Regions from separate parts of the Arthrobacter roseus genome, predicted to be linked through region 2. Evidence: riboswitches for the same ligand, from Rfam matches in the RefSeq annotation. Region 2 holds a riboswitch; the other holds the start of a gene.

Region 1 (5,998 bases), 610 kb from region 2:
ATCACGAAGGACGTTGCAGAGCCGGCGAACGCCTGCTGAACTGTGCCCCTGTTGCGGCCGACGTCGTGACTCATCAAGAGCTCGGTCAAGACAACGTAGCTGTTGGCATCGAACCGTGCGGCTAGTTTGTCGGCGTGGTGGTCCAGGTAGCTCTCCACGCGGTATCGGCCCCGGTCTTGTGGTCGGTCTCTTATCTCCGGGGGTTCGCCCGGTTGTGTCTGCCTTCCGAAGCGGCGTTGAAGTTCCGCTTCGGATCGATAGGTGATGTGTGCAATTCGTCGGGCCAGGCCCAGCCCCTGGAGTGGGTGGGGCCCGCCGTAGTAGTCGCCGTTGTTGAAATGTTGGTCCATGCGGATCGCGGCGATCTGGGTTTGGGCGAAGGCGATGTGTTCCGCGGTGCTGGCAGCAGTTGCGGCAACTACCAGGCAATGCGCCAACCTTTCGGGATAGGTGGCTGCCCATTCGAGGGCGCGGGCACCGCCCAGGGATCCCCCGGCGACAGCGTGCCAGCGGGTGATGCCGAGACTGTCGGCCAGCCTGGCTTCGACATTTACCGAATCCCGGACGGTCACCGAGGGAAAGCGTGAGCCCCAGACCTTCCCGTCCGGTGCGTACGACGACGGACCGGTAGATCCATAGCAGCCGCCAATCACATTGGCGGCCACGACGAAATACCGGTCCGTGTCGATGGTCTTGCCCGGACCAACCAAGTCCTCCCACCAGCCGTCTTCGCTGCTGGCGCCACGGGCTACGTGGCTGCTGCCGGTCAGCGCGTGCTGGATCAGGACGGCGTTGGAGGCGTCCGCATTCAGTGTTCCCCACGTCTCGAATGCGAGCGTGACGGACGGAAGCGTTCCCCCATTTTCCAGCGCCAGATCGCCAACCCCGATGAAGCGCAGCATGCCGTCACCGGGGGCAGCGAAGCAGCCGGCGGTGTCCTGGACAGCTGGAAAAATGGTCAAGGCTACTCCTTGCTCGTGGTGGGCTAGAGGCCCTTGGCCGCCCGGAATCCGGCATCCAGGTCCGCGAGGATGTCATCGAGGTGTTCCAGACCAACCGAGAGGCGAACCAGGCCTGGACGGACGCCTGCTGCCAACTGCTCGTCGGCGCTGAGTTGGCGGTGCGTCGTCGACGCCGGATGGATCACCAGCGAACGGACATCGCCCACGTTCGCCACATGCGAATGGAGTTCGAGACCGTCAACGAACCGCTGACCAGCTTCTAAGCCACCGCGGATATCGAACGACACGATGGCGCCGGCACCTTTACCGCTGTATTTACGCCCCCGCTCGTACCAGGGGCTGGACGGGATGCCAGCGTAGGCGACCCTTTCGACGGCGTCGTGCGTTTCCAGCCAGGCGGCAACGGCTTCGGCGTTTTCGACATGCCGATCCATCCGCAGGCTGAGCGTCTCCAGGCCCTGCGCGATCAGGAACGCGTTGAAGGGCGACACTGCGGAGCCCAGATCGCGCAGGAGCTGCACGCGTGCTTTGAGGATGTAGGCAAGGTTGGCACCCAGCTCAGAGCCGACGCCGAGGTCCCGTGCGAAGACCAGGCCGGCATAGCTCTCATCCGGTGTGTTGAATGAGGGGAATCGTTCCGGTTCTGCCGCGAAATCGAAGTTGCCCGAATCCACGATGACGCCGGCGATGGCTGTACCGTGACCGCCGAGGTACTTGGTGGCGGAGTGCACAACGATGTCAGCACCCCATTCGATAGGCCTGATCAGGTACGGGGTTGCGAGCGTGTTGTCCACAATGAGCGGCACGCCCGCCTCGTGGGCAACGGTGCTGACGCCCTCGATATCCAGAACGTCCTGACGCGGGTTCGAGATGCTTTCACCAAAGAACAACTTGGTGTTGGTCCTCACCGCTGCACGCCACTGCTCCAGATTGTCTGGGTCATCTACGAACGTTGCCTCAATCCCGAACTTTCGCAGCGTGTTCTTGAACAGGTTGTGCGTTCCTCCGTACAGGCTCGGGCTCGCCACTATGTGGTCTCCAGCCTCCGCGATGTTCAGGACGGAGAACGTGGTTGCTGCCTGTCCAGAAGCCAGCAGCAAGGCACCGACTCCGGCTTCCAGATCGGCGATGCGGTTCTCGACTGCTTCTTGGGTGGGATTCCCGATCCTCGTATAGATCGGCTCAAGCTCGGCTAGGGCAAAACGGTCTCCGGCACTCTTGGCGCTGGGGAAAACGAACGACGTTGTCTGATAGATCGGCAGTGCACGTGCACCGGTGACGGCGTCTAGTGTCTGGCCAGCATGGATCTGACGGGTTTCAAACGACCAATTATTGGACATGGTGCTCCCTGTGACTGGGGTGCACGGACGGAACGGATGACCGGTTTCGCGTCTGTGACCTGCGCTTGCACCGCATCAGTTGATGCGGAGCCTGGTCTTCACCCGGGGCACCCCACCGCGGTTGGAGGGTTGCCGGCCAGCAAGCCGGGGCAGGCGGTTTCTGGAGAAACCTTCGCTGGCGCTCATGACCTGCTATTACATTGGCCGACGACGACGAACGCGGCAAGAATGTGACGGTCCATGACTTTTCTACGAGGGCAACTTAGGGTCACCTTAGTCGAGACGCACATCACAAAGTGCCAAACTAAAGCCATGCGCCTCGACCATGTTTCTTATGCCTGCGAACCCGACGGCCTGATGGCCACAGCCGAACGCCTTTCTGCCTCCCTCGGCATGGAGTTCGTGAAGGGAGGCATCCACCCGAGATTCGGAACACGCAACATCATTTTTCCGCTCAACAACCATCAGTACCTTGAGGTTGTTGAAGTGCTCGACCACCCCGCGTCGGACAAGGCCCCTTTTGGCCAGGCAGTGCGGGCGCGTTCGGAATCCGGTGGCGGATGGATGGGCTGGTGCGTTGCGGTGGATGACCTTGCCCCCTTCGAAGAGCGGCTCGGCCGTGCCTCTGTCCCCGGAAACCGGAAATTTCCCGACGGACAGGAACTGACTTGGCAGCAGATAGGGATCAAGGGGCTCATCGCTGACCCACAGGTGCCTTACATGCTCCGCTGGGACGACGGTGTTGACGGCCTACATCCCTCAAACGCCTTCGCGTCCGAGGTAGAGCTCGATGCCCTCACGATTGCCGGTTCCGCCGATCGCGTGGCCGACTGGCTCGGAAACCCCGTTGAAACCCTGCTGGATGACGTTGACGTCAAGTGGACCGCGCCCAATGGGACGCCGGGAATCATGAGTGTGGAGTTCAAGACCGCCACGGGCACCGTCGTCATCTAATCGTCCCGGCAGCGCCGGTCATCGCGGCTGACGGTACCAGGGATAGGGTGTCCGGTAATGGACGAACAGTGGAAGCCCGATGGGCTGGGCAAAGACTTTGAGCAGCTCACCCTCCCCCTCACCGAGACAGGGCCTGCAACACTGGTGCGGTACCGGCCCTCGGCGGAGCCAGTCATCGACATGGCTGCGGCGGGGTCTAACATCTTGTACATCCACGGCTGGTCGGATTACTTCTTTCAGGCCAACCTCGCGCGGTTCTGGCACCGACACGGCGCGCGGTTCTACGCGGTTGATCTACACTGCTATGGCCGAAGCCTGCGTGTTGGCCAGACCCCGGGCTACGTTGCTGATCTGATCGAGTACGACGACGACATCCAGGCAGCACTTGACGTTATCGCCGTCGAACCGAACAACGATTCGACTTCGGGCACCCTTGACGGCACTGAACGTCCACTGATCCTGATGGGGCACTCTGCGGGCGGTCTCACTCTGAGCTGGTGGGCGCACCGGAATCCGGGCCTTGCCTCAGCTCTCGTCTTGAACAGTCCGTGGCTGGAATTCCAGGGCGCCGAATTGGGCCGGCGCGCCATCGCTCCGCTTGTTCAGTTGCGCGCCAGGTTCAATCCGTTGGCACCGCTTCCGGCCATTGACCCTGGCATTTACTCGAGAGCTGTATCGTCTGGGTTTGAGGGTACTTGGACCTATAACGAGCAGTGGCGTCCAGCGCGCGGATTCGCCGTCACGCCGGCATTTCTCAACGCCATCTTTCAAGCACAAGCAGCGGTCGCAACCGGCTTGTCCATCGATTGCCCGGTACTGGTGATGCTATCTGATAAGGACTATCTACAACCCCGATGGTCCGAGTCAGCAACCCGGGCTGACGTGGCTCTGAACGTCCATGCTGTGGCACACCGGGCCCTGTCTCTTGGAGATACCGTTACCATCGTGCGAATAAAGAACGCTATGCATGACATTTTCTTGTCCGAAGACTCGGTGCGACAGGAAGCCTACGCTCAGATTGAGCGATGGCTCAATGGGTACGGTGGGCGACCAGTACAGATTGCCAGCGCCACGAGTCCGTGAAGTTTCCACTCCACTGCTAGACTAAATGATAGATGTATCAAGTAGTCAAGTAGAGGAATGAGCTGTCGATGGATCAAATGCCCGCAGTGAACGGGTTTGCCGATTTTCGGGCGCCACTATACGAGGTGAAAGCAAACCTTTTCAAAGGGCTCGCCCATCCAGTTCGGATCCGCGTGTTGGAACTACTCTCTGCCGCTCCGGAAGTAGCGGTTTCTGATCTCTTATCCGCGACAGGGATGGAAGCCTCGCACTTGTCACAGCACCTGTCGGTACTTCGCCGCTACCACCTGGTGAAGTCTGACCGACGAGGACTCCAACAGTTCTACTCATTAGCCAGCCCCCAAGTTGCCGAATTGTTGGCCGTTGCCCGAGGGCTCCTCGAGGAAATGCTTCACACCACCAAGAACGACCTTGAGTACTCAGCGGCACTCGGCCAATCCCCCGGGGCCGGCGGCTCAGAGTGAGATTCCTGTCTGCCGTCCAATCACTGCTGCCAAGCGGCCAAGACTACGCTCAGGTACCTCGCACGTGGAGAGGTGATCTCACTGCTGGCCTCACTGTAGGAATAGTCGCCTTGCCCTTGGCCTTGGCCTTCGGCGTCAGCTCCGGGGCAGGTGCTGCGAGCGGTCTCATTACCGCCGTCGTAGCGGGATTGGTCGCCGCTATCTTTGGTGGCTCCCATATTCAGGTTTCGGGGCCCACCGGAGCGATGGTTGTCGTGCTGGGGCCGGTCATTGCCATCCATGGAATTGAGGCATTGGCGGTGGTGAGTATTCTGGCGGGCTTGATGGTGGTCGCGGCAGGAGTGCTGAAGTTAGGCCGAGTGGTGTCTTTCTTGCCGTGGCCGGTCATTGAGGGATTCACTCTGGGAATCGCCATCATCATCTTTCTGCAGCAAGTTCCGGCAGCGATTGGCCAGAACGCTGGCCCCAGCAGTAACGCCGCGGTCTCCGCCGTCCAAGCCATGCGTATGTCCTCCGTGACTGAGTGGTTGGCGGCACTTGTCCTGGTCACAGTCGTTGCCGTCATCATGATCATTGCTCCGAGGATCCATTCTCGAATTCCCGGATCTATTGTTGCTATCGTCATCGCCAGCGTCATGGCAGAGGTACTGGCTATGCCCGTTGCGAGAATCGGCGCCCTGCCCGATTCTCTGCCGATGCCAACAGCGCCCGGGTGGGATGGGACATTGATCATCACCCTGGCAGGCCCGGCGGCAACCATCGCCGCGCTGGCCGCCATCGAATCACTGCTCTCGGCACGCGTTGCTGCCTCGATCTCGGACACCGGGCCCTACGACGCAGACCGTGAACTCTTTGGTCAGGGCTTGGCATCAGTAGCGGCTGGGTTCTTTGGCGGTATGCCTGCCACCGGAGCGATCGCCCGCACCGCAGTAAACATCCGTTCAGGTGGACGCACCAGGCTTGCGGCCATCACCCACGCTCTTGTTCTCCTCGTCGTGGTTTATTTGGCAACCGGCCCTGTATCACGCATTCCGCTGGCCGCACTGGCGGGTGTCCTGATGGTGACTGCCGTGCGGATGGTCTCGTTTCCAGCCCTGCGGAGCGTGTTGGGTTCCACCCGCGGTGACACCGTAGTCCTGGTCGTGACCGCGGTCATCACCGTCTCCTTTGATTTGATCCAGGCAGTGGGTATCGG
Region 2 (5,998 bases):
ATTCTTCATCAACTTCTTGGGGGCCCTTGTAGTCCGTCGAAGCGGATTGATGGAACTTTATGTTCGCGTACTTGTAACCCAAAGGCCGATTCGACAAGTCCGCGTATATGAGGTCAATGGAGTACTCACCGCCTACCATCCACATGCCGTCCGCCTTATAGTTATTGACGTTTCGCACGATCCGGCTACACGACGCGCACTTGAGATTTGTGGATGGAGCAATGGCGTCGGTGCTTTGAGACTCATTCGTGTAATTAATGAGCTCGAAGTAGTACTCAATGAACGCCTTGAGCCCCTCCTCGGTATGCTCTTTCGCCACTGCTGGCATTTCCGGAACGGGCACGTTCTCAGCCGGGCCGTCTTCGGAGGCGGGCTTGTACGACGGCGTTGGAGTGGGCGTCGCCGTCGGGGTCGGCGAGACGGATTCGCTGCTCGAGCCGGACGCGGAGCTGCTGGGATCAGCCGACGGACTTCCTGCACACCCCGCTATGAGGAGCAGCGCGGACAAGGCCAAGGCGCTGGTTCGGAGCAGACGGGAGTTCTTCAAGGAGAGGCGAGACATAGGGCATCCTGAGTAGAGGAGAACGAGCGTTATCAAGTCGATTCAACTCAAGAGTACCCAACAGCTATGTCTTGTGAAAAAGTTATCCACATGTTGGTAGGCACGGAGCTTAGTCCCGTGCCTACCAACAGACTGGATGTCTACTGACCCAGTTGGTTCAGAATTCCAGCTACATCGGTTGCGCCCCAGCGCTCCACGATCTTGCCGTTGGCAAAACGGCCCACCTGGATGCCACGGGCGGTAAAGCGCTTTCCGGTGGGTTCAATACCCTGGAACGTGCCCTGATGTGTGCCGGTTACTGTGAGGACCACGGTCACGTGTTCTTCATCGGCGACCTGGGCCTCTGGCTGGATCTTAAGGTCTGGGAATGCGCTGAGGAACTGATTCCAGAAGTCCTTGATGCCCTGGCCACCTGGCGCTTGCTCGGGTGCGGGATCGTGATCGACTACGTTGTTGTCGAAGACTTCGTCCAACCGGTCAACCTCGTGGTTGTTCAACAGCTCGCCGAGCTTCTTCTGGGCGTCGAGGTTTACTTCACGTGACATGAGCATCTCCTATATGGGTAGTCAGCACACTTATTTTCTCTACTGTTTCGACGCTAACAGAAGGTCAACACCCTGTCACTGTCCGCACAGGGAACCTGCGTACCCCGTGGGATAGTTGCAGGTACACCATCTCTTCAACCGAGGACCTTCTATATGTCTCCCCGCAAACTGTTCCGCGCCGTCGCCTTCGCTGAGGCGGTGACGTGGACTCTGCTGATCATCGGGTTGATTCTTAAGTACGTCACTGAGACCACGGAGATTGGGGTCCGCATCGGCGGTGGCATTCACGGGTTCGTATTCCTTTGCTACGTCGTCGTCACTGTGTTCCTTTGGGTGAACCAGAAGTGGCCGGCGAAAACTGGCGCGCTCGCCGTCGTATCCGCCATCGTCCCGTATGCCACCATCCCGGTGGAGAAGTCGCTCGACCACCGGGGAATGCTCGATGGCGGGTGGAGACTGGCCGAAGGTGGCGAGGAACCGCACGGATTTATCGAGACACTGCAGGCGTGGGTGCTGGGTCATCTGTTACTGGCTGTTGTTATCGCCGTGGTTGCCGTGGCCGTAGTCTTCAGCGTCCTGCTGCTGCTGGGCCCGCCCGGAGAGTGGTTCAACTAACAGCGAAATTGGGTAGAAACCCGTAGGTCAGTGTGCTTACGGTGGTGGTTAACGACGAAAGGATTCCCCATGTCCCGCATCGCTATTATCGGAGGCCACGGAAAAGTTGGCCTGAAACTCGCCCCCATCCTGGCCGGGCAAGGGCACGAGGTCAGCGCCGTCATCCGCAATCCTGATCAGACCAAGGACGTGGAGTCCGCCGGAGCAAGCGCTCTGGTGGCCGACGTTGAAAAGTCGGACGCCGCAGAAATCGCTGACGCACTCCGCGGACACGACGCCGTCGTCTGGGCAGCTGGAGCCGGTGGCGGTAGCCCTGAGCGGACCTGGTCGGTAGACCGCGACGCCGCGATCCGCACCATAGATGCAGCCGTCGAGGCCGGGGTGAAACGCTTCGTCATGGTCTCCTACTTCGGGGCCAGCAAGGACCACGGTGTGCCCGAGGATGACGACTTCTACGCCTACGCAGAGTCCAAAGCTGAGGCTGATGAGCATCTGCGAGGCACCAAACTGGACTGGACCATCCTTGGGCCAAGCGGGCTCTCAGATGACAAGGGAACAGGGCTTATTGAAATAGGCGACGGCGTCGAGGCCAGTAAGGTCTCGCGCGACGACGTGGCAGAAGTAGCTGCGGCAGCACTCGCTGAGCCGAAAACAATCGGAAAGTTCCTCGAGTTCAACAACGGTGGAGCGCCCATTGCGAAGGCTCTGGCGTCCATCTAAGAGGGGGCGGCGTTACGTCTTGTGACGCCCGCTATTTACCCATCGGCAGGATGTGTTGTGAACTGGGTTCGTAACCATCCCGAGCGGCTGAGAGATCTGGCTCCGTGACGCCGCAGCAACCCTGACCGGAATTTTCCGGCGCAGGGTGCTACTGCCAGGACCGATGGAGAGGATTTCCCTGTGTCTGCCGCAACCCCAAAAATCACTGAGCGCCGTATCCGTTTCAACGCCTTCGACATGAATTGTGTTGGCCACCAGTCTCCCGGGCTGTGGCGGCATCCGGACGATCAGTCGTGGAGGTACAAGGACCTGCGTTACTGGGCGGATCTGGCGCAGACGTTGGAGAAGGGCTTCTTTGATGGGCTTTTCATCGCCGACGTTCTGGGCACGTATGACACGTTTGGTGGAACGCCCGACGCCGCCATCCGCCAGGGCGCGCAGGTGCCAGTGAATGACCCCTTCCTTCTGGTGTCGGCGATGGCGCTGGTCACAGAGAATCTGGGCTTTGGCGTAACCGCGGGCACCGCGTATGAGCATCCGTACCCCTTCGCGCGCAGGCTCTCCACACTGGATCACCTGACCAATGGGCGGGTGGGTTGGAACGTCGTCACCGGCTACTTGCCCTCGGCCGCGCGAAACATGGGCAATCAGGACCAGCTCGAACACGATGAGCGCTACGACCACGCCGATGAATATCTGGAAGTGGTTTACAAGCTGCTTGAGGGATCGTGGGAAGACGACGCCGTCGTGCGTGACCGCGAAGCTGGAGTGTTTGCCGATCCTGCCAAAGTTCATGGCATCAATCATGAGGGCCGTTTCTTCAAGGTTCCGGGAATCCACCTGAGTGAGCCTTCTCCGCAGCGAACTCCAGTTATTTTCCAGGCGGGTGCATCGCCTCGTGGGGTTGCTTTTGCAGCGGGGAATGCTGAGGCAATTTTCGTTGCGTCGCCCACGAAATCGATTCTCAAGGACACCGTCGTCAAGATTCGCGACGCGGTGGAAGCCGAGGGCCGGGATCGCTATTCGGTGCGCATCTACACGCTGTTGACGATCATCACCGATGCGACTCCTGAGGCAGCGCAGGCCAAGCATGAGGACTACCAGAAATACGCCAGCCATGAGGGTGCTCTGGTGCTGCTTTCGGGCTGGATGGGAACGGACCTTTCGCAGTACAACCTCGATGATCCCATTGGCGATGTGAAGTCCAACGCCATCCAGTCCGTCGTCGCGAACCTGCAGAAAAAGAACGACGACGGCCAGCCGTGGACCCTGCGCGACATTGCCGAGCGGGCATCCATTGGCGGGCTGGGACCCCGCCTGGTCGGCTCCGGGTCTGAGGTTGCGGAGGAGCTGATCTCGTGGGTTGAAGACACCGATGTTGACGGGTTCAACCTTGCCTATGCGATCACGCCGGGCACGTTCGAAGATATCGTGGAGTTCGTGATTCCCGAGTTGCAGAAGCGGAACGCCTACCCAGATTCTTATGAGCCGGGGACGCTGAGAAACAAGCTCTTCGGCGCCGGCGACAAACTGCCACAGGAGCATCGCGGAAGCCGTTTTCGGTTGAGCGATGCCCATGTGGTTTCCTGAGAGTGTGAGGACAAGTCATGACTACCACTTTTGCTTCCGGCGCCCGGTCACAAGTGATTGACCAGCGCACCTTCCGCGACGTCGTCGGCCACTTTGGCACCGGCGTTACGGTCATCACCGCTATGGGGCCCGATGGTCCCGTGGGGTTTACCTGTCAGTCTTTCTCATCGCTGTCGCTGGATCCGCCCCTGATCACTTTCAGCACGGCTCGATCGTCGACGTCCTGGCCGCACATTCGGTCCGTGGGACGCTTTACGGTGAACATTCTGTCGGCGGGGAACGAGTCCCTGTCCAATCAATTTGCCCGTTCGGGTACGGACAAATTCGCGGGCGTTCAGTGGGCCGTTGGGCCCAACGGTTCTCCGCGGTTGCCGGGCAGTCTTGCCTCGATCGACTGTGAGCTGCAGGCGGAGTACGACGGCGGCGACCACACCATCGTCGTCGGCGCCGTTCAGGACCTGGAGGTCCACTATTCCGGCGAGCCACTCCTGTTCTACCGGGGTCAGTACTTACGCCTAGACGATCGGTAGCGTCACGATTGCGTGGGTCACCAGCCGGTGGTGCCCGGGCCACCCTTGAACGGACCAACAATCTGCTTGGTGATCCACCCGCCGTAGAAGTCACCATCTTGGGTGGTCACTTGTTCGCCGTTGACCTCGCAGGAATCCATGAGACCCGGGTAGAGGGCTACCCGGGTACCGAGTGCCTCGAAACCCGATGTGGGATCCGGGTAGGTCCAACCGGCACGAGGAGCGGTGACGCCGCCAGCAATGACGTCGAAGTAGTGGGCGGGTCCCTTGAACTCGCAGAAGCTGGTGCCCTCGACTGCAACGAGCACACCGTCAGTGAACGAATCCATTGGTAGGTAATAAACAGGTGGATGACTCGTCTCCAGGACGCGCACGGCGTCGGTGGTGTCGGCAATGACCTGCCCGCCCAGTCGCACGATGACTCGTTCCGATCGTGGGTCGACCGCAGGTGGCCGCGGGTAGTCCCAGACTGATTCTTCAGACGCCGTGGGCTTGATGGGCTGAGGACGTTGGAACGATCCGAAAAAACCTTTTGCAGGGGTCATAACCTCATGGTGCCACTAATTCCTGAAACGCGGTCGTGTACGCGGCAGATGTTTGCGGCCAAGGCCGTGCTGGCTTCTTCTTTCATAGCGGCCACACGAGTAGAACCAAGAGTCCTGTCAGAGCGATAAATCCTCCAACGGGGAGTAATCACACTGTGTTGTTCGCCGTGGTTCAATAACTCATGGCTCTTTCTAGAAATACCGTGAACGCTACGTTGGGGCTTCTGCTAACTCTTATTGGCGCTGTGGGTAGCGTGGTCTTTTTTCTGCAGCCGTGGCGCTCTTGCGCCGAGGACGACAGTTCTGCGGGGTGCCCTGCGACATCGACTGATCAAGCTCTGCTCGGTTTGGCTCTCTTCATTTTGGTCGTAGGAGTAATTTTTCTCGCGAAGTCACTGAGGATGGAGCGGATTCCGTCACACGCAGCGGGGCCGTTCGGGAAATTCGACTAGCTGCTGGGTGCAAACTCTTCCTCTACAGAGAATGAGACTCCGCGGCCTCCTGTGCCTTAAGCCCCTCGAATTCAGAACACGTTCTGCGTTAGTGTTCGAGCATGAGCTCACCAACTAGTCTCCGGACTACGTTTCATTCTTATGAACTGAGCCGCGCTTCCGTGCGATTTACCCACGTGACGGGGACATGCTCTGATGAGCGACAAATCTGAGGCGTATTACGATCACATCAAATGCCGTGTACCCGATCTTGAAGGGTGGAGGCTCCGTGCGAGGCGGCGCGAGAATCCACAGGACGGCAGCGAGCTTCATAAGGACGATACCGTCTTCGAGGCCCATCCCATCAGCGAGGCCGCACGTATTTGCCTGATCTCTGCTGGTGAGCATCTTCGCCTAGCCTGGACAGCCGTCAAAGCAGAAGAGGTTTACCCCATAGCGC

The links. A riboswitch is a leader RNA that binds a small molecule or an ion and turns the genes downstream of it on or off. The one in region 2 is predicted to bind S-adenosylmethionine.
Region 1: it holds a riboswitch for S-adenosylmethionine, as region 2 does, so the genes downstream of both, JOE65_RS06795 (bifunctional o-acetylhomoserine/o-acetylserine sulfhydrylase) here and JOE65_RS03995 (LLM class flavin-dependent oxidoreductase) in region 2, are expected to answer to the same signal.

The regions. Positions count from the first base shown of each region.
Region 1 is NZ_JAFBCU010000001.1:1,367,832-1,373,829, reverse strand. It holds gene metX (homoserine O-acetyltransferase MetX) at 1-902, opposite strand, end outside; gene JOE65_RS06795 (bifunctional o-acetylhomoserine/o-acetylserine sulfhydrylase) at 986-2,302, opposite strand; SAM riboswitch class IV at 2,359-2,492, opposite strand; gene JOE65_RS06790 (VOC family protein) at 2,615-3,256, shown strand; gene JOE65_RS06785 (alpha/beta hydrolase) at 3,314-4,339, shown strand; gene JOE65_RS06780 (ArsR/SmtB family transcription factor) at 4,408-4,803, shown strand; gene JOE65_RS06775 (SulP family inorganic anion transporter) at 4,800-5,998, shown strand, end outside.
Region 2 is NZ_JAFBCU010000001.1:756,324-762,321, forward strand. It holds gene JOE65_RS03975 (DUF6318 family protein) at 1-562, opposite strand, end outside; gene JOE65_RS03980 (ester cyclase) at 703-1,107, opposite strand; gene JOE65_RS03985 (DUF3817 domain-containing protein) at 1,261-1,722, shown strand; gene JOE65_RS03990 (SDR family oxidoreductase) at 1,792-2,442, shown strand; SAM riboswitch class I at 2,514-2,612, shown strand; gene JOE65_RS03995 (LLM class flavin-dependent oxidoreductase) at 2,623-4,032, shown strand; gene JOE65_RS04000 (flavin reductase family protein) at 4,050-4,562, shown strand; gene JOE65_RS04005 (DUF427 domain-containing protein) at 4,580-5,107, opposite strand; gene JOE65_RS04010 (hypothetical protein) at 5,755-5,998, shown strand, end outside.